One region of the Thermoanaerobacter kivui genome, then DNA from elsewhere that is predicted to be linked to it. Evidence: riboswitches for the same ligand, from Rfam matches in the RefSeq annotation. Region 1 holds a riboswitch; each other region holds the start of a gene.
What was found. A riboswitch is a leader RNA that binds a small molecule or an ion and turns the genes downstream of it on or off. The one in region 1 is predicted to bind cyclic di-GMP.
Positions count from the first base shown of each region.

Region 1 (10,046 bases):
ATTTCTGCCTTGAGAATGACAGATAACAAGTTTTCCATCATTTTTCAATAGGTTTGCTATTTTAGCAATTACAACTCTTTTGTCTTCAAAATGTGGAAATACAGAATAACAAATTGCAATATCAAAATATTCATAGAGCAATGAAACTTCTATTATATCAGCACATATAAACTTTACGTTTTCATATTTATGCTTTCTGTAAGCTTGTTCAATCATCTTCTCAGAAAAATCCACTGCTACTACTTCACCTTTATCGCCGATATATGGTAGAATATATGGTATTAAAACACCAGTTCCCGTCCCAACATCAAGAACTTTATCCCCTTTTTGGGGATTGATTTTTTGCATTATATACTGTAATTTAGCTGGTTCATGATAACAAATCTCATCCCATTTTTCTGCCATCATATTAAAGTAATCTTTTTTGTTCATATTCACAAGTCACCTCAGTTAATTTCTCTCTATATGAGTTTATATCTTTCTAACATCATTATCAAGATAGGTATTAATAGCACCTCCAATCTACAAAGTTAAACTTTTTTTACAAGAATTATACCACACACTCCCTTGAATTTCAAGGAAAACTCTATACACATAAATCTGCAAAACCTCATGAAATAGCAGCAAATAACTCTAAATCAAAAAAAGCAGGGAATTCAAGCCCCTGCCCCTAAATTAAGATCTTTGACTACATCATTCACAAATTGTTCAAGTTGCATAATTTCACTACTTATCTCTTCACCTTTAGCGGTTAACTCTTCTATTATTGCACTTTCGTTAGTTATAGCTGCATTTATATCCTCTATCAAGCGTAAATTTGAATTTATCTCTTTTGGAATACTCCTCATAAGTTCTACTACGCTGTTAATTTCCTTTTCTAATGTTTTCATATTACTTTTTATAGTTTCAGCTAATTTCCTTATCTCACTTGCTATAACATTGAAACCTGCAGTAGTATCCGTCTTTGCTGCTTCTATTGATGCATTTAATGCATAAATTGATATATTTTCACCTATATCCTTAATTAATGTGTAAGCGTTAGTGATAAACTGCACCTTTTCTTCAAGATGAGCACCTAAATCCTTTAAATTGGTCATTTTATCGACTAAACTACCAGCAGCCATTGCAATATTCTCTACCTCTTTTGCATTCTCACTATATCCAATAGATACTTCTCCCATACTATGTGATAAAACATTAATAGTATTTTTGACCTCTTTGATTAAAGAGCTAAGTTTCTCATTGTTTTTATTCAATTGTTGGGTTAGCTGTTCCAACTCGAGTGATTTATTTTCAATCTCTTCCCTTTCCTTTTCTATCAATTTCTTATCGTAATATATACAATTTGATTCAATGTTTAGTTGATTGTAAATAGCCTTAGCCATTTCAAGGCAGGATGAATATCCACAGGCTGTGCAATCTACACTTCTCTCTTCTTTTGTGTATTTTAACATTCTATTGAATATTTCTTCCAATTCCTTCTCTGAAGGCTCACGCAATATATCATTATATACAGGGTATTGAACAAAAAAGTCATCCAATCGCAATATCTTATCAAAGCGGCTATAAAGTTTTTTCAATCTGATTCTATCAGACCACTTTTTGATTGTATTGTTCCGAATATTTTCAAACTCACGTTCTATCTCATCAGAGTTTTTAAGATTAAAAGTTGCAGGACCTTTATTGCAACCATGCTGACAGTTTAATATATCGACCACATCGGGTTTAAACTCATCCCTTGCCTTATCAAACTCATCTAAGTACTCATAAGCATACTGCCCTTCTACCTGTCTTATTTTAATTTTAGGATTGTAAAACTTTATATTTTCTTTTAGTCCACCTGGTTTGCTGTATAACTTTCCAAGTCCCGTTTTAAACTCTTTCCCTAATGTATCAAACCCATCATCATCATACGCATCAGATTTTTCTAATCCATTATCAAGCCTATCATACACCTTTTTAAACTTTTCATTATCCAATAGTTTACTAAAAGTCACATTGTATTTGATAAACCCAAGCCTTTTTATCTCATTTTCCTTGCCTATGCAAGGCGAAATGAAAACTATATCATCTTTTAATCCTAAATATTTCCTTAAAAATATAGCCAGACAAGCCATTGGACTATGAATTGGAGATAAGTAATCTCTCAATTCCTTTTTAACTTTCAAAATATAATCCACAATAACCGGACAGGGTTGGGTAATCAGCTTTCGATTCTTTGTCTTTTCTAAATACTTAAGGTGTGCCCATGAGCATATATCAGCTCCAAAAGATACATCAAAAACCTTCTTTACACCTAAAGTCCGCAAAGTCTTATTCAGCTTAACTATATCAAAATTCGCCCTCGCTGCTGGGGCAACAATTGCAATAAAGCTTTTCCCTTGCGCCAAATCGGCAATAAAATCTTCAGTATTATCAAGATAATATCTTGCGTCATGCTCACATGCACTAATACAATGACCGCAGGAAATACATAAATCATAATTGATATCAACTTTATTACCATCAACAACCCTGTTTGCAAATTTTGCTGGGCACACTCTTATACACTTAAAGCATCCTATACACTTATCCTTATTAAGCATTATCATATTTTATCTCTCCCATTTTTTGTTTACTCGTTATTTCATAACATCATCAACTTGCTTTTTATTCTATCACCTTTACATCCACATTAACTCTTTGAAAACAACCCCCAGCTTTATGGCAAACATCGCTTATGTTACAACAGCACAATATTTCATTTCCAACAGACCCATAGCTTTGCGCCCTGCCTTTCGACAGGTTTGCCTTTTTCGACATATGTTGATTTTAATCCTTTTCAATATAATTTTATTTGTGTACACAATAGGATGTAGATGCCTGTTAAAAATAATTTTTTGTGCATGACATAATTCAATTTCTTAATAAAATTTACATGTTTATACCGCATATATTTGTCTATATTTTATCACAGCTTTAAACTCCATGTCAACATATCCTACAATTGGCTACCACTTTGAGTTTAAGATGCTTTGCCATAGCAGTATAGCCTTTACAATAGCAGCGTTGTTCGGATCATCAATAACATCTTGCACGAAACTTTTGTCAATTTTTAATTCATAAATCAGCAATTGCTTAATATAAGTAAACAAAGAATAACCGGTACCAACATCATCAATTAAAAAATACACACCAAGACTTGCAAGGGTATTCATCTTGTTGATTACGCTCTCAACATCTTCGATTAAAAGCCCTTCAGTTACTTCCAAAATAAGTTTGCTGGCATCAGCTCCTGTCTTTTGTAGTATTGATTTTATACATTCAAAAAAATCCGGTTATTGACTTCTCTCCGTCGCAAAGCGACGAGGAATCTTCAAACTGTGAAGGAGCAATTGCTCCTTCTTTTTATTGATTTTTGTAAAATTTAATATTATTATAGTTTCATGAATCCATTATAATTGATAATTATGCCATGGAGGGCGTGCAAATTTAATGAGCGAGGGTTTTAGAAGATTAACTCCGGAAGAAGCTTTGGAAATCATAAAAAAACAACAGCGAGGAAAGTTAAAAATATTTTTAGGTTATGCTCCGGGTGTTGGCAAAACTTATGCAATGCTCAATGAGGGAAACAGGCGCCTCAAAAGAGGCCAAGACGTAGTCATAGGATACGTAGAAACCCATGGAAGAAAGGAAACAGAGGCGCAAATAGGCAACTTAGAAATAATTCCGCGGAAAAAAATCGAATATCACGGTATGATATTGGAAGAAATGGATACAGATGCTATAATTGCTCGTAAGCCAGAAGTTGTCCTAATAGATGAACTGGCTCACACAAATGCTCCCGGTTCAAAGCACAAAAAAAGATACGAAGATGTAGAAGAAATTTTAAACCACGGAATTAACGTCATAACGACGCTTAACATTCAGCATTTAGAAAGTTTAAACGACATAATCCAGCAAATAACGGGAGTTGCAGTAAGAGAAACAATACCTGACAGCATAGTTGACAACGCTGATGAAATAGTTGCTGTAGATTTGACTCCTGATGCGCTATTAAACAGATTAAAAAGAGGAGATATCTATAAACTTGATAAAGTGGATGAGTGTTTGTTAAATTTTTTCAGAAAAGGTAATTTAAGTGCCCTAAGAGAACTCATGCTGAGGCTTACCGCAGAGGAAGTGGATATAGAATTAGAAGAATACATGAAAGAGCATGAAATAACCGACACGTGGGAAACAAATGAAAAGATAATGGTGTGCATAACTCCCAATCCTTTATCCAAAAAACTTATTAGAAGAGGTGCAAGACGAGCACGAAGATTCAAATGCGATTGGGTAGTAGTATACGTGAATTGCACAAACATCTTTGCACCTAAACTTACAGAAAAGGATAAAGAAGTTTTAGAAAGCCACTTTATGCTGGCAAAACAATTAGGGGCAAAAGTCTATACATTGACAGGAAAAAGTGTCTCTGATGAACTGCTAAAATTTGCAAAGCAAATGCATATTACGCAAATAATAATGGGTCATTCTTCGAGGTCAAGATTGCAAACTTTGCTTAGAGGTTCTACTGTTATAAAACTGATTAAAAAAGCAAAAAACATCGAAATTCACGTAATACCCTACAGATGATTTTTGCTTTTTACACATTTTAAGAGTGAGGAGCAATGGCTGCGAAAAACAAATTTGCAATCTAACGATTTTTTTGTTATTTTATTACTGACCATAACAATGGTATTCAAAAAAGAATCTAATTAAAACTTTAAAAGCAGGCATGTGTTCCTGCTTTTAAAGTTTTTATATCGCATATTTCAAATTAGTGTAATAGGGCAACCCTTCTGTAATAGGAAGTTTTACTTCACCCTGTATCAGAGGTTTTGCATAATTAAAAAATTCCCCAGTAACATAATTTCCTTCACTGTTTATCCAGCTTAATGGCATCTTCTTCTCCTTATTGCACACTTTGTCAACATCTACAAGTTCAGTCTTAACAGTGTATGGAGAATCCTTCTCTCTTATAAGACCAATCATTTTACCAGTTTCTCCATCTAATGCGTATTTTACAGCCTCTCTTCCTAACATCTCTGCTTCTTCAAAATCCACTTTAGATGCCAAATGCATTGCACATCTTTGCGTCACACCCAGCCTTGTCATCTTAACTCGCTTATACACCTTTTCTTTTATGATTTTCTCAATGTAATCTCCTACTCCTCCCAGTTGAGGATGTCCAAAAGCATCTTTTTCATATGCGTTATCTCTTTTTGCAATATAATTGCCTTTTTCATCTACTATTCCTTCTGATATCGTAATAAATACGTTGCCGTATTCTTTATACGCCTTATTTACATCTTCTAAAAATTTTTCTTCATTGAAAGGTACTTCAGGAAGGTATATTAGTTGTTTAAGGTGAGGGAATCTTTCTTTAGCCAACACCGATGAAGCAGTAAGCCAACCAGCATTTCTGCCCATCACTTCAAGTACGTTAATGGTCTTAGCTTCATAAACTTCTGCGTCCAACGCAAGTTCTAAAGTGATCGTCGCTATATATTTTGCAGCACTTCCAAAACCGGGAGAATGGTCAGTAAACATTAGGTCATTATCAACTGTCTTGGGAATTCCAATTACATTTACATCAAAACCTATCTCTTTTGTATATTTATGTATTTTGTCAACTGCATCCATAGAATCGTTGCCGCCTATATAGAAAAAGTATTTGATGTTGTATTTTTTAAAAATTTCTATTAGCTTTTTATAATCACTATCATCCTCTTTGTAATCCTTTAGTTTATAACTGCATGACCCCAATGCTGCTGCAGGACTAAATCTCATCTGCCTTATTCTTTCATAAGGAATGTCAAGTATATCAATAATTTTTCCCTTTATTATTCCTTCTATACCATTTATCCCCCCGTAAATCCTATCGATTGCCGTTGACTTTGAAGCTTCCATAATAACGCCATACAAGCTTGAGTTGATTACTGCTGTAGGACCACCTGACTGTGCCACAAGACAATTACTTTTAGTATACATAATAAACCTCCATTATGTTATTCTATTTATTAACTAATAGAGTGATTTGGTTATATTATACCATAAAAAAGGATATAATAGTAGCTTTGTGATAAAATTTTATCAAATCTTCTTGCGAAAAACGAAAAAATGTAGCACAATTATAATATAAGCTTATTTTTAAAGAACAAATCGGTAAAATTTTAACAAGGGAGGAAACTTAAATGGATGTAATCGAATTAGCTGCACAACTTATGGCATTATCGGCAAGAACTGCTCCTAAAGCAACTGGAAAAGACTTTATAGAGACAAAAGTTATTACAGGAGAAGACCTTATAAGGTTAAAAGATGATATGATGAAATACGGAGAAGAATCCGGAAAGAAAAATTTTGACAGGGATGCAAAAAACGTCGCTAACTCCAGTGCAGTACTTTTAATTTCATTAAATAAACCAGAAAAAGTTGGACTAAATTGCGGCGCCTGCGGTTATAATCTTTGCACTAGTCTAAGGGATTTTAGAGAAGGTACAGAATTTGCAGGTCCCATATGCGCATGGAGATTGATTGATTTAGGAATAGCGGTAGGGTCTGCAGTTAAAACCGCTAGCATATTAAACGTGGACAACAGAATCATGTACAGAATAGGAGTAAGTGCAAGAAGGTTGAAACTAATTGAAGGAGAAATTGTTATAGGCATTCCTCTCTCTGCTACAGGCAAAAATATATATTTTGATAGATAAAGATGCCAGGATTAACCTAGCATCTTTTAAAATGACTTAGCCGCTTTTACAATATCCTCCGCCGTCAAACCATAATGTTTTAAAAGCTCTTTAGGAGAACCTGATTGACCAAACTCATCTCTTATGCCTATTCTCTTCACTTTCACTGGATATTCCTCTGAAAGCACTTCACACACTGCCGAACCAAGTCCTCCTATTATGTTGTGCTCTTCTGCTGTTATAACTTTGCCCGTCTTTTTAGCTACTTCTACTATTAAATCTTTGTCTATCGGCTTTATGGTGTGTATGTTGACTACCGTCGCTTCTATTCCTTCTTCTTTTAGTCTGTCTGCTGCCTCAATCGCTATGGCTACCATTATCCCTGTCGCTATTATCGCTACGTCTTTCCCTTCTCTTATTACTTCACCTTTTCCTAATTCAAATTTGTAGTTTTGGTCGTGGATCTCCGGTACTGCCATCCTCCCCAATCTTATGTATACTGGTCCATAGTGTTCTGCAGCCGCAAATATGGCTTGTCTCGTCTCTTCTGCATCGGCTGGGTTTATTACCACCATCCCAGGTATTCCTCTCATAAGGGATATATCCTCTATTGATTGGTGTGTCGCTCCGTCTTCTCCTACTGTTATGCCAGCATGGGTAGCTGCTATTTTTACGTTTAAGTGTGGATAACCTATGGAGTTTCTCACTTGCTCATAAGCTCTTCCTGTTGCAAATATGGCAAAAGTGCTGGCAAAAGGAATTTTCCCACAGGTAGCGAGTCCTGCTGCTGTTACCATCATATCTTGCTCTGATATTCCCATGTTAAAAAATCTATCTGGATATACTTTTTGAAAATCTGCCGTCTTTGTAGATTTTGATAAGTCTGCGTCTAATACCACTACATTTTTATTTTTTGCGCCTAATTCTACTAAGGCTTTCCCATAGGCTTCTCTTGTCGCCATAGCCATTTATACTCCACTCCCTTCAAGTTCTTGTATAGCTTTTTGTCTTTGTTCTTCATTAGGCGCACTGCCATGCCATCCTAATTGATTTTCCATAAAGGATACGCCTTTCCCTTTTATTGTATGAGCTATTATCAATATAGGTTTTCCTTTTGTAGCTTTTGCTTCTTCTATGGCTTTGTCTATTTGGTCAAAGTCGTGGCCGTCTATTTCTATTACGTGCCATCCAAAAGCTTTGAATTTTTCATTTACTGGTTCTATGTTTTTTACTTCTCTGTTTGGACCATCTATTTGTAAGCCGTTAAAGTCAAGTATTGCAGTCAAGTTGTCGAGTTTGTAATGGGCTGCTGTCATAGCTGCTTCCCATATTTGCCCTTCTTGTAATTCTCCATCTCCTAATATTACATAGACTCTATAGCCCTTTTTATCTAATTTACCTGCTAATGCCATTCCATTTGCAGCAGAAAGCCCTTGCCCCAATGACCCTGTGGTCATATCAAGTCCCGGTGTTGATTTCATGTCGGGATGCCCTTGAAGTATAGAACCGAGTTTTCTTAAAGTCTTTAATTCTTCTTTTGGGAAGAATCCTTTTTCAGCCAATACAGCATAAAGAGCAGGTGCCGCATGACCTTTTGAAAGTACAAGTCTATCTCTGTCTTCCCATTTAGGATTGTCTGGTTTTACATTCATTTTATCAAAATACAGTACTGTCAAAATATCTGCGCAAGAAAGAGAACCCCCCGGATGACCAGAACCTGCTTCTGCCAACATGTTTATGATATCTATTCTTATCTCTTTTGCCTTTTGCTTTAAAAATTCTTTGTCCATACTAATACCTCCATTTCACATGTTTTTAAATCCTTCTCCTAAAACTTCATGAGCTGTTGACAATATAACAAAGGCATTGGGGTCTATTCTTTTGACAAGGTTTCTTAGGGTTGTAACCTCTCTTCTTGTTACAACACACAATAAAACATTTTTATCCTTCTTTGAATAAGCTCCTCTTCCCCTAAGTTCTGTTACCCCCCTTTCCATTTCTTCCAGTATTGATTTGCTAATTTCCTCATAGCTATCAGAAATAATTATGGCGATTCTCTCATCGCCACTGCCTTCCTGTATGAGGTCGATGACTTTAATAGTGATAAACTCAGTAGCTAAAGCGTAAAGAGCAAGTTCTGGGCTGAAAACTATCCCTGCAAGAGTTATTATTATAAAATCTATTATAAGAAGTATTCTACCCACACTTAAGAAAGGTATGTACTTATGCAAAGTCATAGCAGCCATGTCAGTGCCGCCAGTTGTTGCACCATATTTTATTACAATGCCAAGACCTGCCCCCATTATTATGCCACCATACACTGCTGCCAATATAGTATCGTGGGTAAGAGGCTTCAAAAAAGCCAGCGCATCAATAGAAACACCTAATAAAATTGTTGAATAAAGTGTTTTTGCTCCAAAACCTGTACCCAATACTTTAGTTGAAATAAGAAAAAGTGGTATATTTATTGCTAAAGTAACAGCACCTATTGGCCAGCCAAAGACATGTTGCAAAACCACAGCAAGTCCACTTACTCCTCCAGGAGCAATTCTGTTAGGTGCCAAAAATAAATCAAGAGACAAAGTAACAAGCAATGTACCTATTGTAACCCAGAAAAAGTCCATTATTATTTTCCTAAGTGAAACTTTCATAATACATCCCCTTATCTTATGTCAACTTTTCTTTTGTGTAGCAAAACTTTGAGAGCAAATTTAGGAAGCGCCATCATCCTTTTATATCTCCAAGGCTCTTTAATAAGCCTGTATAACCACTCTAAGCCCAATTTTCTATATATGTAAGGCGCTCTCTTAACTTTTCCAGCTATTACATCAAAACTTCCTCCTACCCCCATTGCTATTTTTACTTTCAATTTATCTCTGTTTCTGTATATCCATTTCTCTTGTTTAGGAGCACCTAAAGCTACGAAGAGAACTTCTGCACCACTATTATTTATCTCTTCTAAGATTTCGCTTTCTTCCTCTTGCGTAAAATAACCATGATGGGTCCCCACTATTTTAACACTCGGATATAGCTTTTCTAAATTAACACGAGCTTGTTCGGCAATTTGAGGAGCAGCCCCCAATAGATAAATCTTCACATTTTTAGAAGATATATCTTTTATAAATTCCATCATAAGGTCAAAACCTGCTACTCTTTCAGACAACGGCTTTTTAAAAACTTTTGAAGCAAAAACAATTCCACTTCCATCTGGAACGTTTAAATCAGTATTATTTAATATTTCCATATATTCTTTATCCTTTTGCGCCATCATCACAATTTCCGCATTAGGAGTAGCAACAATGTGCAACTTGTCTTCTTTCAAAAAGTCATCTAAAA
Region 1 is NZ_CP009170.1:1,815,770-1,825,815, forward strand. Features, by position in the region: gene TKV_RS09120 (class I SAM-dependent DNA methyltransferase) at 1-432, opposite strand, end outside; gene TKV_RS09125 ([Fe-Fe] hydrogenase large subunit C-terminal domain-containing protein) at 657-2,591, opposite strand; cyclic di-GMP riboswitch class I at 2,724-2,801, opposite strand; partial or broken gene TKV_RS09130 (EAL domain-containing protein) at 2,991-3,305, opposite strand; gene TKV_RS09135 (universal stress protein) at 3,475-4,614, shown strand; gene TKV_RS09140 (6-phosphofructokinase) at 4,780-6,012, opposite strand; gene TKV_RS09145 (ferredoxin domain-containing protein) at 6,216-6,731, shown strand; gene TKV_RS09150 (transketolase family protein) at 6,758-7,678, opposite strand; gene TKV_RS09155 (transketolase) at 7,679-8,500, opposite strand; gene TKV_RS09160 (YitT family protein) at 8,516-9,361, opposite strand; gene TKV_RS09165 (WecB/TagA/CpsF family glycosyltransferase) at 9,373-10,046, opposite strand, start outside.

Region 2 (10,046 bases), 1.0 Mb from region 1:
AAATGTCAAATTAACCAAAGAAAATGTTGTGTTTGCATTATTAGAAGGAGAGCCTATAGAAATCTACTGCTTTGACGAAAAAATTTTACTTGAAAAAGGAGAAAATAAAGTAGAAAGTCGCAATAATTAAAGAAGTATAGAGCCAATCGGCACCATACTTCTTTAATTATTTTATATGTCGTTATTTGAAAGGGTGAGTGAACCGCCGCCCGTACTTAAATCAAGGTAATAATTTCCACTGCCTCTATATGAATATACTCTGATATAATAGGTTCCCGTTTGTGTTGGAGTATATGTTATTGTCTCCTGCCTTTGTGTTCCAGTGGAACTTTTAACAAGAGTACCAGTTGGGTCATAGAGATATATATCGAAATCAGGGTTATAGTTTGCCCAATCAGGTATTATGAAAGTTATTGCAATAGGGTATGATGTGTCTGTCACGTTAAATGTCCAAATGTCACTGTAACGAGACCCAGGGAGTGAATCTTTAGCATAATAGTGGTTTGGTACAGATATATTAGTTCCTGTGAAATTTCCAGCTGTTTTAATTGCTTCATATGCATCCAATCTTCCTGCACCATAGTCAATGTTTTTGCTTGGAGGTCCCCAACTTTTTGCAGTAGTCATTATTATGTTTTTTACATCAAGTGGTGCAAGGCTTATATTTGCATTGAGCATAAGGGCTACTGTACCTGCTACAAAAGGTGTTGCCATGCTTGTACCACTGTATGTCACATAACCATTTATAGAGTTTGCTTTTGCGGCGGTTATATTATATCCGGGTGCTGCAATGTCAGGTTTTATCCTTCCGTCAGCTGTGGGGCCACGGCTGGAGAAACTTGCAAGGTTAAATCCAAGTTCTCCTACATCCGCCATTGCTGCAACGGTTATGGCTTTTTCTGCTGCACCAGGTGATCCTATGGTGTACCTTGCAGGGCCTGAATTTCCAGCTGCAACTACTACTACAATTCCGCTATCTACGGCGCTGTTTACTGCTAATGAGGTAGAGTCAGTTCCATCAGAACTTGTAGAAGTGCCGAGGCTTAAATTTATAACTTTGATTCCGTATACATCTTTGTTTTGAACAGCCCAATCAATTCCTGCCGTTACAGTGCTCATACTTCCGCTTCCATTTGAATCGAGTACTTTTATTCCTACCAAAGCTGCACCAGGAGCAACACCTGTATAAAGGCTGTTCCCTGTCCCAGTGCCTGCCGCAATGCTTGCTACATGAGTTCCATGTCCATTATCATCGTAAGGGGTAGTTTTACCGTTTACAAAATCTTGCCATCCTATTATTTTGCCACCAGCAAGGTCAACATGGGATCCATCAATACCTGTATCAATAACTGCTATTACTATATCATTCTTGGAGTAAGAGGAAGGATTACCATCTTTGTCTCCAGTTACGCCAAAGTCACTTCTCGCTTTTGTAACGCCAAACCATTTTGTTGCAGTGTCTAATGTCGCATATACAGGCTCGTCATACTCAATTTGCTTTACTATATCTAATTTTGACAAAGCGTTTATTTGTCCTTTAGTTAAAGTAGCAGCAACTCCTGGAATAATTTTGTATTTATGCTTTATATTAAACTTTCCAATGGATTTAGAAATATTTAATAGTTCGTTATCATCTATGTTTTTGTTGAAGGTTATTATGACAGGGAATTCCGCACTGTCAGGCTTATCAGTAAGCTTTGCTTCCAGGTTATCAAAGATTTTGTTTTTGTTAGAATCTTGCATCAAAATTTTTTGAATTTGAGGCGAGTAATTTTTTGTTGGAGAGTCGCCAGATAAGTTTGTTAAGTTGGGCTGCGCTTTGACTAATACTCCACTTAGCGACATTAAAGCTACAATTAACACAAAAGCCAGTAAAGCTTTTAATGTTTGTCGGTTCTTCATTTTTTCTTCCTCCTTAAAAATTTAATATTTTTTAAAATTTAAGTCAGCCCTTCTAGTTGCTAAGTGAAACTTTGCTTTTCCTTATTCATCATCTCCTTTCTGTAACATTTTTCTACAATAAAACTTAAGCAACTTTTATGCCAGTTTATTGTATATAGACAAAACCTATAAAAGTTTTTGAAATGTATAATTTTTTATACACATTTTTATACATTTAAAAAAATAATGTAGTTGGTGCTAAAAATAAAACCATTATACTATAAAAATTTTCCAGTGTATAACGTTTTGCTTATATAAAAAAATTTGCAAAGAAAAGAATAGATTAATAATTTGACGAATTATGTAGAAAAAATCTTTTTTTAAAAAAGAAGGAAAATTTGTATTTGTATCGAAATAATAATATATGGGAAATTAAATAAATTTTGTCGAAAAAAGCAAACTCGTCGAAAGGCGGGGACGCAAAGCCACGGGTCTAATGCAATAGTTTTGCTATGATAGCCGGGCTGCCAACTATAATGTAGGAACTCCTGCCTTTGAGCGGGAGTTTTATTAATTGATAAAGTGGTGTGTCGTATGACTAACAAAGAGAAAATTTATAACATTATTTTGGAAAAAAGTGAAGATTTTAAAATTGAAGATTTTTTGATTGACAGAAAGGGTGGAATTACCACAGAAGAAATAGCAAAACTGTTAAAAATCGCACGGCCTAACGTGTCTTCAATTTTGAATCTTCTTGTAAAAGAAAAGAAAGTTGTGAAAATAATTTCAAAACCTGTGTATTATGTCGAAAAAAATAAATTAGAAAAGGTTTTAGGGGAAGAAGTCAAAGAAAAATTAATATTGGAAGAGTTGATTAATTTTGCGACTTTTAAAAAAGAAAAAAAGCTGTGTGCTTTTGAAGATATTGTTGGGTATAACGGTAGCATTAAAGAACAAATAGAACAAGCTAAGGCAGCAGTATTGTATCCTCCCTATGGACTTCATACTCTTATCATTGGACCACCTGGTTGTGGTAAGTCTTATTTAGCGGAAACCATGTATAAATTTAGCCTTCAACACGGTAGGAAAGGACCTTTTGAAGTGCTAAACTGCGCAGACTACTATAATAATCCTCAGCTTCTCATGTCACATTTATTTGGTCATGTTAAAGGAGCCTATACTGGAGCTGATGTAGATAAGATAGGATTAGTAGAAAAAGCTAATAAAGGGATATTATTTCTTGATGAAGTTCATAGATTACCTCCAGAGGGGCAAGAGATGCTATTTTACCTTATTGACAAGGGAGTATATCGGAGATTAGGGGATACTGTTGAAAGAACAGCTAATTTGATGATTATAGCAGCTACTACAGAGAAACCTGGTTCTTTTTTAAAAACTTTTATGAGAAGAATACCTGTCGTCATCCAACTCCCCTCTTTTGAGGAAAGGCCTCTTAATGAAAAGGTGGAAATATTGACAGGACTGTTTAAAGAAGAGGCGAAGCGCTTGAATTTGAATATCATTGTACATCCTGAAATAATTTCTACAATTTTGTCTATTAATTATGAAGGTAATATTGGAGAGTTGAAATCGTTTATTCAACAACTTTGTTCAAAAGCTTTTTTAAGGTATTATGGGTTAACAGCAAATTTACTAAAAATTGATTCAACTCTTTTACCTGAAGATTACTTATTAAAGTTGAGTGTGCATGCAATTTTTGATAAATTTTTAATCATTTCGTCTGATTTTAGAGAATGGAAAATAGATAAATATGATTTTTATGAGTTGATAGCGGCGAAATATCACGAATTAAAGAAAAGTGGTTTGGATGGAGCAGTGCTTAAAGAACAATTAAATAATTATATGAATAATTTCTTAAAAAACCTTTTGAACGGCAATTTTATCTAAAAGTGGAAAGGTTCTATAGATTAGTATATCTAAGAATATATCACTATAATATATCATTCTGGAGATATTTTTAATTAACGGAGAATTATCGGGAAATACGAAAGATGACAATATTGATAGAAGAGTTTATAATTGTAATCGAATTAACTCCTGCTATCGCGCAACAATAGAAAGGAGGTAGGTAACAGTTGAAGATAGTCATGCAAAGTGGTATAATTTTAATTGGGTGATAACAAATGTTACTAAGCATGCAAAAAGTAAAGGAAATGTACTCAATTAGTCGAAGAACACTTATAAACTGGGAAAAGGAAGGATTAATAACACCTGTGAGAACTCCAAAAGGCATCAGAAGGTATAAAAAAGAAGATATAGAGGAGTTATTAGGCATGCTGGAAGAAAAACCAAAACCTAAAGTGAGTGTCCACAAAGAAACAAGAAGAATATCTTAAGAATCAAATTAGAAGGCTTGAAGAATACGCTAATTCCAAAGGATGGCAGTATGAAGTCATACATGAGATAGCAAGTGGGGTAAATGAAAATAGAAGAGGCTTATTAAAGCTTTTGAACAAGATAAAAAGAGGAGAAGTTGAAAAAGTTGTAATAGAATATCCTGATAGACTAGCGAGATTTGGCTTTGAATATCTCAAATTTTTCATGGAAAGTTTTGGGGTAGAGCTTATAGTTTTAAACGGGAAAGAAAACGAAGAAGATACAAATAAAGAGCTAGCAGAAGACTTAATAGCAATAGTAACATCTTTCGCAGCAAGAATTTACGGGCAAAGGGGCAAAAAACATGATAGTGATACAGGCTAAACTCATTTTTCCAAATCAACAAGACAAACAAATAGTATTAGATCTTCTGAGAAGATGGTCATCCTGCGTAAGATACGCATACAAAAGGCTTCTAGAAGGTTATGATAGAAAAACATTAAAAAGAGACCTTCAGGGAATATTTGACTTAAACTCAAGATATGTAGATGATGCAATAATGAAAGCAAGGAGTACACTGGAATCTGCGAAAGAACTAGGTAAAAGTCCAAGAAAAGTCATTTTTGGCGGGAAAAAACTGTTTAGAAAACTTCAAAAACATCATTTAAATGGTAAAGCATATAAAAAATTAAAAATTAGGTGGCAGGAGAAAAGAAAAGGAAATCTCTATTCAAGAGGGGATAAAAGCAAAAAAGGAAATCTCAACACAAGAATAGAAGTAAGAAAAAACGGCACTTTCTTAAGGATAAATGTAGGGGAAAGAAAATATGTATACGCCAAAATAGAAGCAGGCTACAAAAAGAATAAAAAAAGAAAAGAACTCCTGCAGGAAATTGCCCAATCAAACATACCATACTCTGTAGAACTAAAACTCAAAAATGGCAGCATATGCGCCTATTTTGCCATTGAAGAAGAATATCCAGAAATAAAAATAACAAAAGAAAAAGGAATCATAGGAATAGATGTGAACGCATATCCGGACAACATATCATGGGCAGAGGTAGATGAAAAAGGAAATCTAATAAGCTATAGCAGTATACCGATGCCGGAACTTGCAAGCGGCAATTCAGATAAAAGAGAGTATTTCAGATGGCAGTATGCTCATGAGATAGTAAAGATAGCAAAAGAAAAAAGAAAAGCAATAGTAATTGAAAAATTAGACATAAAAAACAAAGGAGAAAAAGGAGACTTTTCAGGCAAAAAGTCAAGGAGAATAAGACATAACTTTAGCTACAAATCCCTTTTAAAAAAGATAAAAATTTTAGCAAAAAAGGAAGGGATAGAAGTAATAGAAGTCAATCCTTCTTACACCTCAATAATAGGCATGTTAAAATATGCGCCGCAGTACATGATAACAAAAGACATAGCAGCAGCTTACGTAATAGCAAGAAGAGGATTAGGCAGAGAAGAAAAGATACCAGACAATTATATAAAGTTTCTTAACGCACTAACTATAGATGAATTAGAAGAATTAAAAAAGCATGTAAAGAAAACAGTCAGGAACAAGCAGTTGAAGAAAAAACACTTAAAAGAGATAAAGAAAGCGGTAGAATTTCTACAAAGCCTTGAGAGTGAGCCAGGAAGGGTACTAAAACCTCTGGATGGAACAAGTTTTAGTGCCCATGATTTCTGGCAAGTTCTCAAGGTAGCGGTGGTAACTCCACTCTCCCCTGAGAAGGTGCCAAGAGACTTCTCTGCCCTAAAAAAGCTGTTAATTCAGGGCAAGTGGGGAGACCCATAAAGGCGCGAGTTCCTGCTTCTTGGGGCAGGGGCTATGGCTTTCCCAAAAACCGCCTGCTGGGGCTGGGAAAGTCTGAAGGGCGGACTACAAATACCCCAGCTACCAAACTGCACAGTCTTGCACAGTTTGGGTAACCAGGAAACTGATGATGAAGAATAAAATTTTGAAAATTGCTGTAGCATATTTAATGATATTTATAATGATATTTGGAGGAATTACTTCGGCGTACGCTTACGACAAAATCCACGTTGTTTCAAAAGGTGAATCGTTATATTTAATAGCTAAGTGGTATGGCAGTGATGTAAATAGCATAAAAGAGGCAAATGGGAATTGGAGCGACTTAATATATCCGGGTGAAAAATTGGTTGTGCCAGTAAATGAAAATAGCGCTTATTACAATTATTTTGTGGACAGGTATCTAATTGCAAAAATGATTTACGCTGAAGCTCGAGGAGAAAGCTTTGAAGGTCAGGTAGCTGTAGGTGCGGTGATTTTAAATAGAGTAAAAAGTGGTATTTTCCCTAACACTGTGGCAGGAGTTATATATCAGCCAGATGCTTTTGAATCTGTGGCAAACGGAGAATTTTTCAATCATGAACCTGACCTTACAGCTTTTAAAGCGGCAGATGCAGCTTTAGCCGGATGGGACCCAACAGGAGGAGCGTTGTATTTCTTCAATCCAGCTACTTCAACTTCTTGGTGGATATGGACAAGGACAATTACAAATGTAATCGGACACCACTGGTTTGGAATATAGGAAGGCATGATGCCTTCCTATATTTCATATAATTGGCATTATAATAATTAATGTTTAAGAAAACACTAAAAATAGCACTCAAAAATGGGAGCTGATCCTATGAAAAATATTCTAATCGGTGGCAGCAGAGGGAAAACCACAATTTCAAAATTTATATTCCATTGTGTTAATCCAAAAGAAGCTTATATACAAGAGTTTACGGAACAAAACAAAAAAGTTGACATTTTAATTATTTCTAATATTTGCGAGAAAGATGATTTTAAGAAATTAAAAAATTATGTTGCTAAGAATTTGGCTAACAACATCATAATTAATGCGGATGATAAAAATGTAAACAAGCTTTTTATGGAGGACATAAATTCCACTCTTATAACATGTGGCATGAATCCCAAGTCCTCTATCACTGCTTCTTCTATAGTATATGAAGAAGGCGGTTATAAGTTTAACTATTGTGTCCAAAGGTCTTTTTTTAATTTAAGAGGTGAATTGATAGAGCCCATGGAAATACCTGTTGAAATAAAAATGTATGGACAGTATAATATATATAACTCGTTGTTTGTAATAACCGTTTTATTGCTTTTAGGCTATGAAATTGAGGATATAAAAAATGCTATTAAGGGCTTTAAAAATGATGGCAATTTTGAAATACTGTACGATGGTAATTTTAAAGTGATGTTTCACTATGCTCGTAAACAAGTAGATTTTATTAATGCTTTTAATGCTCTTTGTGATGTTTCTTATGAAAACTTATATCTTTTGTTGAGAAGAGAGGATAAAGAAATGTTAAAAAGTGTTTTAGAAAGCAACAAAGATTTATTGAATATTAAAGAAATTATTGATATAGATGAAAATAACTTTTATTCTTATGATCGCTATATTGAAGATATTGGAGAAAATGGTTTGTTTTTAGCGATAGGGAACTTTAAAGAAGGTTTTAGCAAAACTTTTTTAAATTACATCCATAACCTGTCATAAATACCTTCCGAGTTTAATATATATTCTTAGAAGGTACACATGATGGAAGGGGAGAGTGAACACATGGCAGGGAACTTTTTGGAAAACAATGCAGTTGTAGTAGTGGGAAAGATATTTACAGATTTCGAATACAGCCATGAGTTATATGGGGAGCAGTTTTTTAATTTTATTTTAGAAGTGCCAAGGCTGAGCGAAACTAAGGATTATCTTCCGATTACTATTTCTAACAGGTTATTTGAAGGTATGAATTTACAAGTGGGAACAAGGGTAAAAATTGAGGGGCAATTGAGGTCATACAATAGAAAATCTCCAGAAGAAGGGAAAAATAAGCTGATTTTGACCATATTTGCCCGAGACATAATGGTATTGCCAGAAGATGAAATAGTAAAGAATCCGAATGAAATTTTTTTAGATGGCTTTATTTGCAAAAAACCTGTTTATAGAACAACTCCCTTTGGAAGAGAGATAACTGATTTGCTTATTGCTGTAAATAGGCCTTATAACAAATCCGACTACATACCTGTTATAGCATGGGGGAGGAACGCTAGATTTTCTGAAAAATTAGAAGTAGGAGATCGAATACGGTTATGGGGAAGAGTACAGAGCAGGGAATACCAGAAAAAGATTAACGATGAAGTGGTTACAAAAATCGCTTATGAGGTTTCTATTACGAGGATGGAAGTAGTTGAAAAGGAAACCCAAAAGAGTTAGAATGAAATTAACAGAAGATAAAAGGGGGGATAAGTTTTGGAAAGAGGACTTATACAAGTTTATACTGGAGATGGTAAAGGAAAGACTACAGCTTCTATTGGGCTTGGCATAAGGGCAGTGGGCAGAGGCTTTAAAGTTTATATGGTGCAGTTTTTAAAAGAAACAGATACAGGAGAACTTCATACACTTAAGAATATTGAAAATTTTAAAGTTTTTAGGTTTCAATCTTCAGATAAATTCTTTTGGACGTTAAATGAAGAAGAGAAAAAAGTTCTTGCAAAAGAAATGAAAAAGGCTTATGAATTTGTTGTAGATGTGTTGGAAAACAAAAAATGCGATGTGCTTATTTTAGATGAGATAATGGCAGCTATACATAGTAAGATGTACACTGTGGAGGATGTACTAAAATTAATAGAAATAAAACCCAAAGAGATAGAACTTGTTTTGACGGGTAGAAGTGCTCCTCAAGAAATTATTGAAAAAGCAGACTTGGTTACAGAGATGAAAGCGATTAAACATCCTTTTGAAAGGGGAATACCGGCGAGATACGGAATAGAATATTAAAAACACCCGACAAAATCGGGTGTTTTAATTAACCTCTTAAGTCCTCCATGAGTTTTGTCTTTTCACGGGTTTTGTCGCCTACTATTTTTACAATTTTTGCCGGAACTCCTGCGACTACTGTGTTAGGTGGTACATCTTCTGTCACAACTGATCCTGCTGCAACAACAGCGCCATGACCTACTCTTACTCCTTCTAATATAACTGCATTTGCCCCGACAAGTACGTTATCTTCAAGCACAACTGGTACACTGCTGGGGGGTTCTAACACTCCTGCTATGACAGCTCCAGCTCCTACATGGACGTTTTTGCCTATAATTCCTCTGGCTCCTATTACTGCGTTCATGTCTATCATAGAGTTTTCACCAATTTCTGCACCTATGTTTATTACTGCACCCATCATTATCACAGCGTTTTTGCCTATTTTTACTTTATCTCTAATTATTGCACCTGGTTCTATTCTTGCATCAAGATGCTTAATATCCAGCAAAGGAATTGCAGAATTTCTGCGATCATACTCTAAGCGATAATGTTTTATTTTATCTTTATTTGCTTCAATCAATTTTTCGACGACGTACAATTCACCAAAGACGACTTTAAAGTTGTCACAGCCATATACTTCCAATTCTTCGGTTTCTTCAATCTCTATATTCCCTTGTATGTAAGCCCTAACAGGTGTGGATTTTTTTGCTTCTTTGATGTATCTTGCAATTTCATAAGGGGTTGTCAAGTTATCATTTGTGTTCAAATACTATCATCCTTTCTTTACAAGGTCTTCCATGTTGTATAATCCAGGGTTTTGATTTATTATGAATTTTGCAGCTTTTAAAGCGCCATAACCAAAAATTTCGCGGGATTGGGCAGAGTGACTTATGGTGATTACTTCATCGTGACCTGCAAAAATGACTTGGTGCTCACCTACAATTGTGCCGCCCCTTACTGCGTGTATCCCTAGTTCGTTTGGTTTTCTCTGTTCAGTTTTGGTATGACGTCCATATACGTATTCTTTTTTATCATTTAGTA
Region 2 is NZ_CP009170.1:807,831-817,876, forward strand. Features, by position in the region: gene TKV_RS04045 (glycoside hydrolase family 65 protein) at 1-130, shown strand, start outside; gene TKV_RS04050 (S8 family serine peptidase) at 172-1,902, opposite strand; cyclic di-GMP riboswitch class I at 2,326-2,413, shown strand; gene TKV_RS04055 (sigma 54-interacting transcriptional regulator) at 2,476-3,789, shown strand; partial or broken gene TKV_RS04065 (IS607 family transposase) at 4,026-4,602, shown strand; gene TKV_RS04070 (IS200/IS605 family accessory protein TnpB-related protein) at 4,583-6,019, shown strand; gene TKV_RS04075 (cell wall hydrolase) at 6,168-6,776, shown strand; gene TKV_RS12305 (Mur ligase family protein) at 6,876-7,751, shown strand; gene TKV_RS04085 (single-stranded DNA-binding protein) at 7,815-8,462, shown strand; gene TKV_RS04090 (cob(I)yrinic acid a,c-diamide adenosyltransferase) at 8,499-9,026, shown strand; gene dapD (2,3,4,5-tetrahydropyridine-2,6-dicarboxylate N-acetyltransferase) at 9,055-9,771, opposite strand; gene dapB (4-hydroxy-tetrahydrodipicolinate reductase) at 9,778-10,046, opposite strand, start outside.
Region 2: it holds a riboswitch for cyclic di-GMP, as region 1 does, so the genes downstream of both, TKV_RS04055 (sigma 54-interacting transcriptional regulator) here and TKV_RS09125 ([Fe-Fe] hydrogenase large subunit C-terminal domain-containing protein) in region 1, are expected to answer to the same signal.

Region 3 (10,046 bases), 680 kb from region 1:
TCCCCTAATGGAATGTCAAGTCCAAATGACTCACTTAATAAATTTTTTGCATTTTGTTTATACTGAATTTTAGTTGTATTTTTATTTTCAACTACATTTATCCAAAATTCACCTTTCCCTTTTCCTTTACCTTTCCCCTGATAAGCATCTGATAAAGCTATAGTAAATTCATTTTTTACTCGTTCAAGGCCAGCTTCTGCTGCATAAGTGGCTGATATAGAATTTGCATAAGCATGAGAAATTTTGTAATTGGTAATAGTTACTTCTAAAATCGCTACAGCTAAAACTGTGAGAATCAAAATTACCATTAAAGTAAAAATTAAGGCAGAACCTCTGTCATTGAACATTTATACCACTCTTCCTTAAAAAAACATCTGTAGAAAGAGAAAACCTGTTTGACCCCTTATCATCGCTTTGTCCAATTATTTGGATATTTATCATGTTGCTGTTAGGTTTTTTAGTCACCTTAAAATCATAAATATTGACAGCTAATTGAAGCTTACTACCTCTACTGTCCGTGTCAGATTCTTTGATATGGGTATAAAGAATAAGATTTTCTAGCGTTATTGTATAATCACGATACCCTCTATCTGTTAATACTTTTTTTATCGATAGACCACAGCCATTATCAATAATTTCGACTTCAGAAGGCCCTTTTTCTAATAAAGATACAATATAATTCATAGCAAACCTAACATTTTGTTCCACGTCTACGCTATTTTGTGTACTTGAAAATGACTTGTACCCCGAATAATATAAAGATGAATAAACCCCTATCACAATCCCCAATATTGCCAATGTCACAATAAGTTCAATGAGGGTAATACCCTCTTCTTTTCTTACCACCATTTTAACCACCATGGAACCTTAACGCCGGCAATTTCTGAAGCTTTTGTCCCAATTGCTTTTAAACTAGTAATTCCGTTCTTTATCATGTTAACAATAGTATCTGCTATAGTCAAAATTTTGGCCTTAGTAATCTCATTCCAACCCAATGTAACTACCACAAAACCTAAAAATAAAGCAGTCCAGGTAGCAATTATCACTATTGTTATCAGGTTCACTACATGCTTTATTACATCATTACTACTGCTTCCGCCTCCACTTTGGTCTTCCTCAGAAGGCATTACTCCTGGAGCAGAAGAAGTCATCTCTGTTTTAGGCGCAATAACATAAAGGGTGTACATAGGAGTATTTGAACCAATTTTTTCTACTTTAACCTGATATTGAGAGAGCTCTCCTGTAGAAGTTTGCTGTTCGACATAGGCTATAAAACCTTCTTCTTTATACTTAGTTATTATTTCATCAAGGTTTGAAACATTTCCCGCTTTTATGTTTTCTGCAATTGTCTGCGCAATAGTGGCTTCTTTTGTCTTTATCTTAGAATCAGCAGAAGTAATAACAGATTGACTAAAAATGCCTAAAAGAGGTATTGCCACTACTGCAAACATAGCTATTGAGACAAGAACCTCTATTAAAGTCATGCCTCTATTATCTTTTAAAATCTTCATAAAATCACTCCTAATAGTTCTTCCCACTTATCATAATGCGCCCTGTTACCACTGCCACACTTATGTAAATTTCGCTTCCTTTATCATTTTTTAAAGTTATTGTACAAGCTCCAATAGGAGTTCCCATCTGATTAAAGTATATTTCTACTTTTCCGCCATCTTTTTTACTTATTTTAATTCCCTCAGGTAAATTTTTTATCTTAATATTTTCATTGTCATCTTTTCTCTTTATGTAATACCTCGTCTTAGTGTCATCGCTTTCAAAGAGCAATATTTCTCCCTCAAAAATACTTTTTTGCTGTATGTACCTTAAGTCATTTACAACCTCATGAGCAATAAGAGTAAGCCTTATATTTGACCTTGTCGTATCAAAAAAGTCAGTCGAAGGAATAACTATAAGAACTATAATGGACAAGATAGCCAAAACTGTTATAAGCTCTATTAAAGTTAATCCTTCTTCCTTTTTCATAAGCTTAGCCTCTTATAAATTTTATATAATAATTTAACATCTCATAGCCATACAAAATCGAGATGAGCCATGCAATGGAAATGTAGGGTGCAAAAGGTATGTAATCTTTTCTTCCTTTAATTTTCAAAGCTACTAATATAATGCCACCCAATGCTCCAATGATTACAGAAAGAAAAAGTACTAAAATTGTAAGCTTCCACCCTATAAAAAATCCAATTAAGGCCATAAGTTTTATGTCTCCTCCTCCCATCTCTCCTCCTGAAATTAAGGAGATGAGAAGGAGAATACCTCCACCTAAAATTAATCCTATTATGTAATCCATAAAGCCATAATTGGACATCAAAATTCTAAAAAATATTCCACCTATAAAACCGACTAAAATAATTTTATTTGGTATAATTTTGTGTTCTATATCAATAAAACTTACAGCTATCAAAATAGAAGACAGAAACATGTAAGAAAAAGCCTTAAAATCTAAACCAAATTTATAATAAATTATCAAAAACACAATTCCAGCCAATACTTCTACAATAGGATACCTTACTGAAATTTTTTCTCCACAATACCTACATCTTCCTTTAAGTAAAATATAACTCAATATGGGTATTAAATCAATAGTTTTTAATTCATGCCCACATTTAGGACAGTGAGAAGGAGGATAGACTATTGATTCTTTTCTAGGTATTCTATGTATCACCACATTTACAAAACTTCCTATAATTGTGCCGAATAAAAATATCAGTATGTAAAGTAGTATCTCCATAATGACCTCCTAAAAAAATATTAAGGAGGGCACAAAAATGTGCCCGACTCAAAGTTTTTTAGTTTATTAAATAAGTATTTATTGAGATTGAGTAGGATAAGTAGGATAATACTCTTTATCGCCAATTTTTACAGTGGCTTTTCCATTAGATGTCTCAAGTGTAAACTCTCCACCAGACGATGTTTTAGGAATTTTATTTAAATAACCTGTCTTTACTAATTCATCTAAACCACCAGAAACTGTGTCAACTCCCTTTTCTATCATATACCTTTCAGCTGCTTGACCTATAATTTGAGCATTTGCTATATCAGCATTCTCTTTCGCTTTTGACAATGAAGTTGTCACTCTTGGCACAGCAATTGCTGCCAGTATCCCTAAAATTGCAATAACAACAATCAATTCAATCAGTGTAAAACCTCTTTCATCCTTATTGAGTGCCTTTACAAACCATTCCATCCTTTTTCACCCCCTTTCCCATCTCATTGTCCTATGAAATTGTACAATTCAAAGAGTGGCATAATAATTGAGACAACTATAAATCCCACCACTGTCGCTAACATTACAATTATCAACGGTTCTAATAAAGTTGTCATCTGTGATACAGCTGTGTCCACTTCTCCGTCATAAAAATCCGCAGTCTTATTTAATATGCTGTCCAGAGAGCCCGAACTTTCTCCAACGCTGATCATCTGGATGACCATCGGCGGAAAAATACCAATTCTTTTTAGTGGCTCAGAAAGAGGTATGCCTTTTTTTACATCTTCCTGTGCTGCCCTTAACCCTTCTGCAACTACAGTATTCCCCACAACCCTTTCAACCACTTCCATCGCTTTAATAAGAGGTATACCTGCACTTATTAAGGTACCTAAAGTCCTTGTAAACCTTGATATCAAAACTTTTCTGTTTAATGGCCCAAAAATTGGCATGTTTATAAGCATTGTGTCATAAATTCGCCCTCCCTCTTTTGTCCTTAAAAACCTCGAAAGAGAAAAGGAAAATAATACAATCCCACCTATGTACAAATACCAATATTGAGATATAGAACTGCTTACAGCAAGAAGTATGCGTGTAGGAAGAGGTAACTCAACTCCAGCATTTTTAAACATACTTACAAAAACGGGAAGAACATTTGTCAAAAGAAAAATAACAACTAATACAGCTACTATAGAAACGATGACAGGATATGTCAAAGCAGACTTTACTTTTTGATCTAATTCATTTTCCTTTTCAAAGTGGTCTGCCATTTCATTCATTACTTTGTCAAGAGTACCGCTTACTTCCCCCACTTCTATCATATTGTACAAAAGCATAGGGAAAACATCCTCATGTTTTTTCATCGCATCAGACAAAGTTCTTCCTTTTTGAACTTCTTCATACACTTCACTTAAAGCTTTTTTTAACCTTTTGTTTTCCACCTGTTCCTTCATAGTGGCTAAAGAAGTTACAATAGGTATACCTGCATTTATTAAAGTTGCAAACTGCCTGCAAAAAACAGCAATATCTTTTATTTTAACCTTTTTAAAAGAAGCAAAATCCAATATGTCCTGTTTTACAACTTCTTCTTTGATGTCAATTATATAATAATTTTTTTGCTTTAAAACATCAATGCACTGAGCCTTTGAATCAACTTCCAAAGTCCCTGTAACGAGATTTCCTCCCATATCCCTTGCCCTATATGCATACAACGGCATATAATCACCTCTATATCATGCGAGAAAAATTCTCTTGGTCCACACAATAGGTCAATGCATCCTCCAAAGAAATAACTCCTCTTTTTAACAGATGTAAAATAGACATATCCATTGTCATCATTCCAAACTTGCTACCTGTTTGTACAGCAGATTGTATCTGGAAAGTTTTTCCTTCTCTTATGAGATTTCTTATCGCAGGAGTGGCAATCATAATTTCTGTTGCAACTACTCTACCGCTATTGTCTTTTTTTGGTATGAGCTGTTGAGAAATAATCCCCTCAAGCACGTTGGAAAGTTGTATTTTTATCTGCTGCTGTTGATGGGGAGGAAAAACATCAATAATCCTATCGATCGTCTTTACAGCTCCTATTGTGTGAAGAGTCGACAAAACAAGATGACCCGTCTCAGCAGCAGTTATAGCAATCTGAATCGTCTCTAAGTCTCTCATCTCTCCAACTAATATCACATCGGGGTCTTCCCTCAAAGCAGCCCTCAAAGCTGAAGCGTAAGATGCCGCATCATGCCCAATCTCTCTTTGATTTACTATGCTTTTGTTGTGTTTATGTAAATATTCTATAGGGTCTTCAAGAGTCAAAATGTGACAAGTCCTTTTAGAATTTATAAGGTCTACCATAGAAGCCAATGTAGTAGATTTACCACTGCCAGTAGGTCCTGTTACCAATATAAGCCCTCTCGCCTTCATGGCTAGGTCTTTAACTATTGGAGGAAGTCCCAGCTCTTCTATAGAAGGAATTCTCAACGCTACCGACCTTATCGCAAGGCTATAACTTCCTCTTTGCTTGTAAACATTTATTCTAAATCTTCCAAGCCCTGTCACAGAGTAGGATAAGTCTATATCGCCATTTTGCTCTAACCTATGTAATTGTTCACTTGTAAGCAAGTCTTTTACTATCTCTTCTGTCTGTTGAGAAGTAAAAGGTTCTCCCTCTAATTTTTCTAAATAACCATTAATTCTAAGCACTGGAGGTACTCCAACAGTTATGTGCAAATCTGAAGCTTTTCTCTCTACTACAAGCTTTAAAAGTTCTTTTGTGTTCATAGGCATCAGTCCTCGTACGTTAGTCTTAGCATTTCATCAATTGTAGTTTTGCCTTCTAAGACAAGTCTTTTGGCACTTTCCCTTAAAGTTTTCATTCCATTTTTTACTGCTTGTATGCCAATCACATCTGAAGAAGCCTTTTTGTTTATGAGCTCCTTTATATCAGAAGTAACTGTCATTATTTCATATATAGGAATTCTTCCCCTATATCCCGTTTTATTGCAAACAGCACAACCTCTTCCTTTATATAGGGTAAAGTCTTTGTCTTCTTCAATGCCAACAAGTTGTTTTTCTCTATCAGAAGCTTTATAGGAAGTTTTACAATTGTCACATATTCTTCTTGCTAATCTTTGAGCTATAACTCCCACCACAGCCGAAGACACAAGATACGGCTCTATCCCCATGTCTATAAGCCTTGTTATAGCTCCTGCCGCGTCATTTGTGTGCAAAGTTGACAGAACCAGGTGCCCTGTTATAGCAGAGCGAATGGCTATTTCTGCAGTCTCTGTGTCCCTGATTTCTCCAATCATTATGACATCGGGGTCCTGCCTCAAAATAGACCTCAAAGCAGTGGCAAAAGTAAGACCCGCCTTTTCATTGACTTGCACTTGATTTATTCCTTCTATTGAATACTCAACAGGGTCTTCAACAGTTATTATATTGATATTAGGCTTGTTAAGCTCTTTTAACATAGCATACAAAGTCGTAGTTTTCCCACTACCTGTTGGACCAGTCAAAAGCACAATGCCATTAGGTCTTTTTATCAATTTATCAAACAACATCAAGTCCTCTTCTTCAAAACCCAGCTGTTCTTTTGTCATGATGAAATTTTCCTTATCCAAAAGCCTTAACACCAATTTTTCGCCGAAAACTGTAGGCAAAGAAGAAACCCTTACATCTATGTTTCTTCCCCCTGACACAAATTCAAATCTTCCATCCTGTGGAAGTCTTCTCTCTGCAATATTCATGTTTGCCATAATTTTTACTCTTGTTACCACCGGACCGTGGGTACTTTTTATAGTCCTCATAGCTTCTGTCAATTGCCCATCTATCCTAAATCGAATGCGTAGGTCCTTTTCTGTAGGTTCAATGTGAATATCAGAAGCCCTGCTTTTTATAGCTTGCTCAATTATAGAATTCACAAGCCTTACAGCGGGAGCATTTTGCACCTCTTCAAGAATTTCGTTTGGCAGCTCACTTGCCGTTTCACTTTGAAATTCCTTTTTAAAATCTTGAACTGCTTTCTCTGCCTGTTCTCTTCCATAAATCCTATCTATAGCTTTTAAAATGCTGCTTTCAGAAGCAATCAAAGGCTTTACGTTTTGCTTTGTAATAATTTTCACATCGTCAATGGCAAAAATATTTAGAGGGTCTGCCATTGCCACTAATATACCATCTTCATCTTTTTTAATCGGGATGATAATGTACCTTTTGGCGACAGCTTCAGGAATTAATTTCGCCACATCTGGGTCAATGTAATATTTTTGCAAATCCACATGAGGGATACCTAACTGAAATTCAAGGGCTTCCAGTATTTGCTCTTCTGTAACATAACCTTGTTTTATGAGAACTTTTCCTAACTTTTCTCCTGTCTTGCTTTGTATTTCCATGGCATGTTTTAACTGTTCTTCAGTGATGAGACCCACTTCAACCAAAAGCTCACCCAGCTTTTTTTTAGCCATAAATATACCTCCCAAAAACAATAAAGCCGGTTGCACCACTGTATCCATGAGGCGTAAAGTGCCCATATATAGCCCCACTTCATCTACTTCTTTATAAAATATTCTACAAATTATGCGTAATTCCTTCTTTTAAATGCATGTATACTAAATCTTTTTCAAAAAAATTTCCCGTCCACAGCTTAAAAGAATGATTAGCCTGATTTATTAACATAGAAAACCCATTCGAATATTTTATTCCATTTCTTTTGGCGTATTTCAAAAAAGCAGTTTCAAAGGGATTATATATAAGGTCGTAAACAAATTTAGCCTTTGAAACTACCTTTTCACTGACTGGTGAATCCTCAACATTGGGATACATGCCTACACTTGTAGCATTAACAAGCATATCTATTTCTGACATTTCCTCCACCTCATTGATACTGCAATAATTACAATCAATCTTAAATTCTTTTTTAATGTACTCTGCCAAATCTTTAGCCTTATCTACATTTCTATTAGCAATTACCATTGAATTTATGCCGTTTAATGCAAGGGATACACACACCGCTTTAGAAGCCCCGCCTGCTCCTAAAATAACGGCTTTTCGCCCACTAATCGTCTCTTTCGCCTCTATTAAAGAATCTATAAAACCTTTTGCATCAGTGTTATAACCTTTTAGTATTCCTTCTTCATTAACCACAGTGTTGACTGCCCCGATTTTTAAAGCTTCTTCTGAAATGACATCTAAATATTTCATTATCCGCTCTTTGTGTGGAACAGTTACATTAAATCCTTTTATATTAAGAACTTTTACACCCTTTACCGCATCTTCAAGATTATCTGTCAAAACATCAAAAACCGTGTAAATGCAGTTTAAATCCAAGGACCTAAAAGCAAAATTATGTATTAAAGGAGACAAACTATGTTCTACAGGATGTCCTATAAGACCATATATTTTTGTCTTAGAATTGATCTCCATATTCCTCAATCCTTTTAAGAAAATGTCTTTCTGCTCTTCTCATAAGCCTCGTCCAGCCAAATTCCTCTTTAGACAAAGGCTTTACCAAAATGGTGTATAAACCTGCTCTTTTCCCTCCCAAAATATCAGTAAATATCTGATCTCCTATTAAAGCAGTTTCATTGGGTTTTGCGTTTAAAATCTTAAGAGCTTTTTTAAAGGCTCCTTTTCTTGGTTTGATAGCCCAGGCTATACCCGGTACGCCAATTTTTTCTCTAAATTCGTTTACTCGCCTTTCAGTGTTGTTTGAAATAAGACAAATTTTAAAGCCATTTTGCTTAAGCCTTTCAAACCATTCTATTGTTTTTTTATCAGGAAGCTTGCATTTGTACGGCACTAAAGTATTGTCTATATCAATAACAAGATTATTTATGCCTCTTTTCTTTAGCATATTCAAATCTATTTCATATACGCTTTCCACTATCATATCAGGAATCAACTTTTCATACATATGTTCACCTCATTTTGTTAAAATTATATAATAAAAAAAAATAAACTGTCAATACAAACAGTTTTACATGGAAAGCTCTTTAAAAAGCTTATTTAAAGCCTTCTTTTCAATCCTTGAGACATAGGAACGAGATATACCAAGCATCTTTGCTATTTCTCTTTGAGTCCTCACTTTCCCATTGTACAGACCATACCTCATTTCTATAATTAACCGTTCTCTATTTTTTAAAACGCTGTTCATTTTACTGTACAACTTTTTAATTTGAAGTTTTTTCTCCACTTGCTCTGATATTTCATCTTCCTCTGTGCCAAGTACATCCATCAAAGATATCTCATTGCCTTCTTTATCTACTCCAATAGGATCCTGTAAAAAAACCTCTCCTTTCATCTTTTTTTCCGTTCGTATAGACATAAGTATTTCGTTTTCTATACATCTGGCTGCATATGTGGCAAGATGTGTTCCTTTAGAAGAATCAAAGGTGGAAATTGCTTTTATAAGCCCTATTGTCCCAATAGATATTAAATCATCTATATCTTTACCTGTGCCACTGTACTTTTTAACAACATGAGCTACCAACCTTAAGTTTCTTTCTATTAAAATATTCCTCGCTTCCTCATCACCGTTTTTATAAGCTTCTAAATATTTCTTTTCTTCTTCTGGAGTAAGTGGATTGGGAAAAGAGTTGGTGTTTGTCAAGTAACCAAGATTTAAGATTTCCTTTACAATTGAAGCCAAAATTGCAACAACAACTTCCCACATTGCCGCCACCCCTTTTTTCAACATTACACATCTATTATATGAGGTTTATACAAAATGGTGCACGTACATCAATATTTCATTATTTCCTCCGCTATTTCTTTAAAAAGAGGGGCAGCTTTAGTTCCTCCAGTATCTCCATTTTTTACAAAAATCGAAATTGCATATTTAGGCTTATCAAAAGGAACAAAACCTGTAAACCAAGCATGATATATATTTAGCTCCTTGCTAACTTCAGCAGAACCTGTTTTACCAGCACTGCCATAGGTAGTCTCAGCCCTTTTTCCTGTTCCTTCTTGGTCAATAACCACTTCTCTCATCATTCCTTTTAAAATTTTGGCTGTTTTTTCGCTTATCACCCTGTAAGACTTTTTCTGAGACAATTTTTCAATTTCTTTCCCTTCTTCATCAACTATTGCAGTCACTAAACGTGGAACATTCCTAACACCGTTATTAGCTATTGTCGCTGCGATATCAGCTGCTTGAAGAGGCGTCATCAGCACATCTCCTTGCCCTATTGACAAATTCCCAATACCTGCTCCATAAGTATCAGACAATTTAGGCAATCTCCCTATTTGCTCAGGTATTGGCAGACCATCATCACTTTCTATTCCAAATTTTCTCGCCATCTCCAAAATATTTTTGGCCCCTGTTATTTGCCCAATC
Region 3 is NZ_CP009170.1:1,131,899-1,141,944, reverse strand. Features, by position in the region: gene TKV_RS05715 (pilus assembly PilX N-terminal domain-containing protein) at 1-347, opposite strand, end outside; gene TKV_RS05710 (PilW family protein) at 337-849, opposite strand; gene TKV_RS05705 (type IV pilus modification PilV family protein) at 840-1,511, opposite strand; gene TKV_RS05700 (prepilin-type N-terminal cleavage/methylation domain-containing protein) at 1,522-1,980, opposite strand; gene TKV_RS05695 (prepilin peptidase) at 1,985-2,743, opposite strand; gene TKV_RS05690 (competence type IV pilus major pilin ComGC) at 2,822-3,199, opposite strand; gene TKV_RS05685 (type II secretion system F family protein) at 3,223-4,434, opposite strand; gene TKV_RS05680 (type IV pilus twitching motility protein PilT) at 4,445-5,494, opposite strand; gene gspE (type II secretion system ATPase GspE) at 5,500-7,176, opposite strand; cyclic di-GMP riboswitch class II at 7,192-7,276, opposite strand; gene aroE (shikimate dehydrogenase) at 7,280-8,134, opposite strand; gene TKV_RS05665 (YqeG family HAD IIIA-type phosphatase) at 8,118-8,624, opposite strand; gene sigK (RNA polymerase sporulation sigma factor SigK) at 8,688-9,383, opposite strand; gene TKV_RS05655 (peptidoglycan D,D-transpeptidase FtsI family protein) at 9,452-10,046, opposite strand, start outside.
Region 3: it holds a riboswitch for cyclic di-GMP, as region 1 does, so the genes downstream of both, gspE (type II secretion system ATPase GspE) here and TKV_RS09125 ([Fe-Fe] hydrogenase large subunit C-terminal domain-containing protein) in region 1, are expected to answer to the same signal.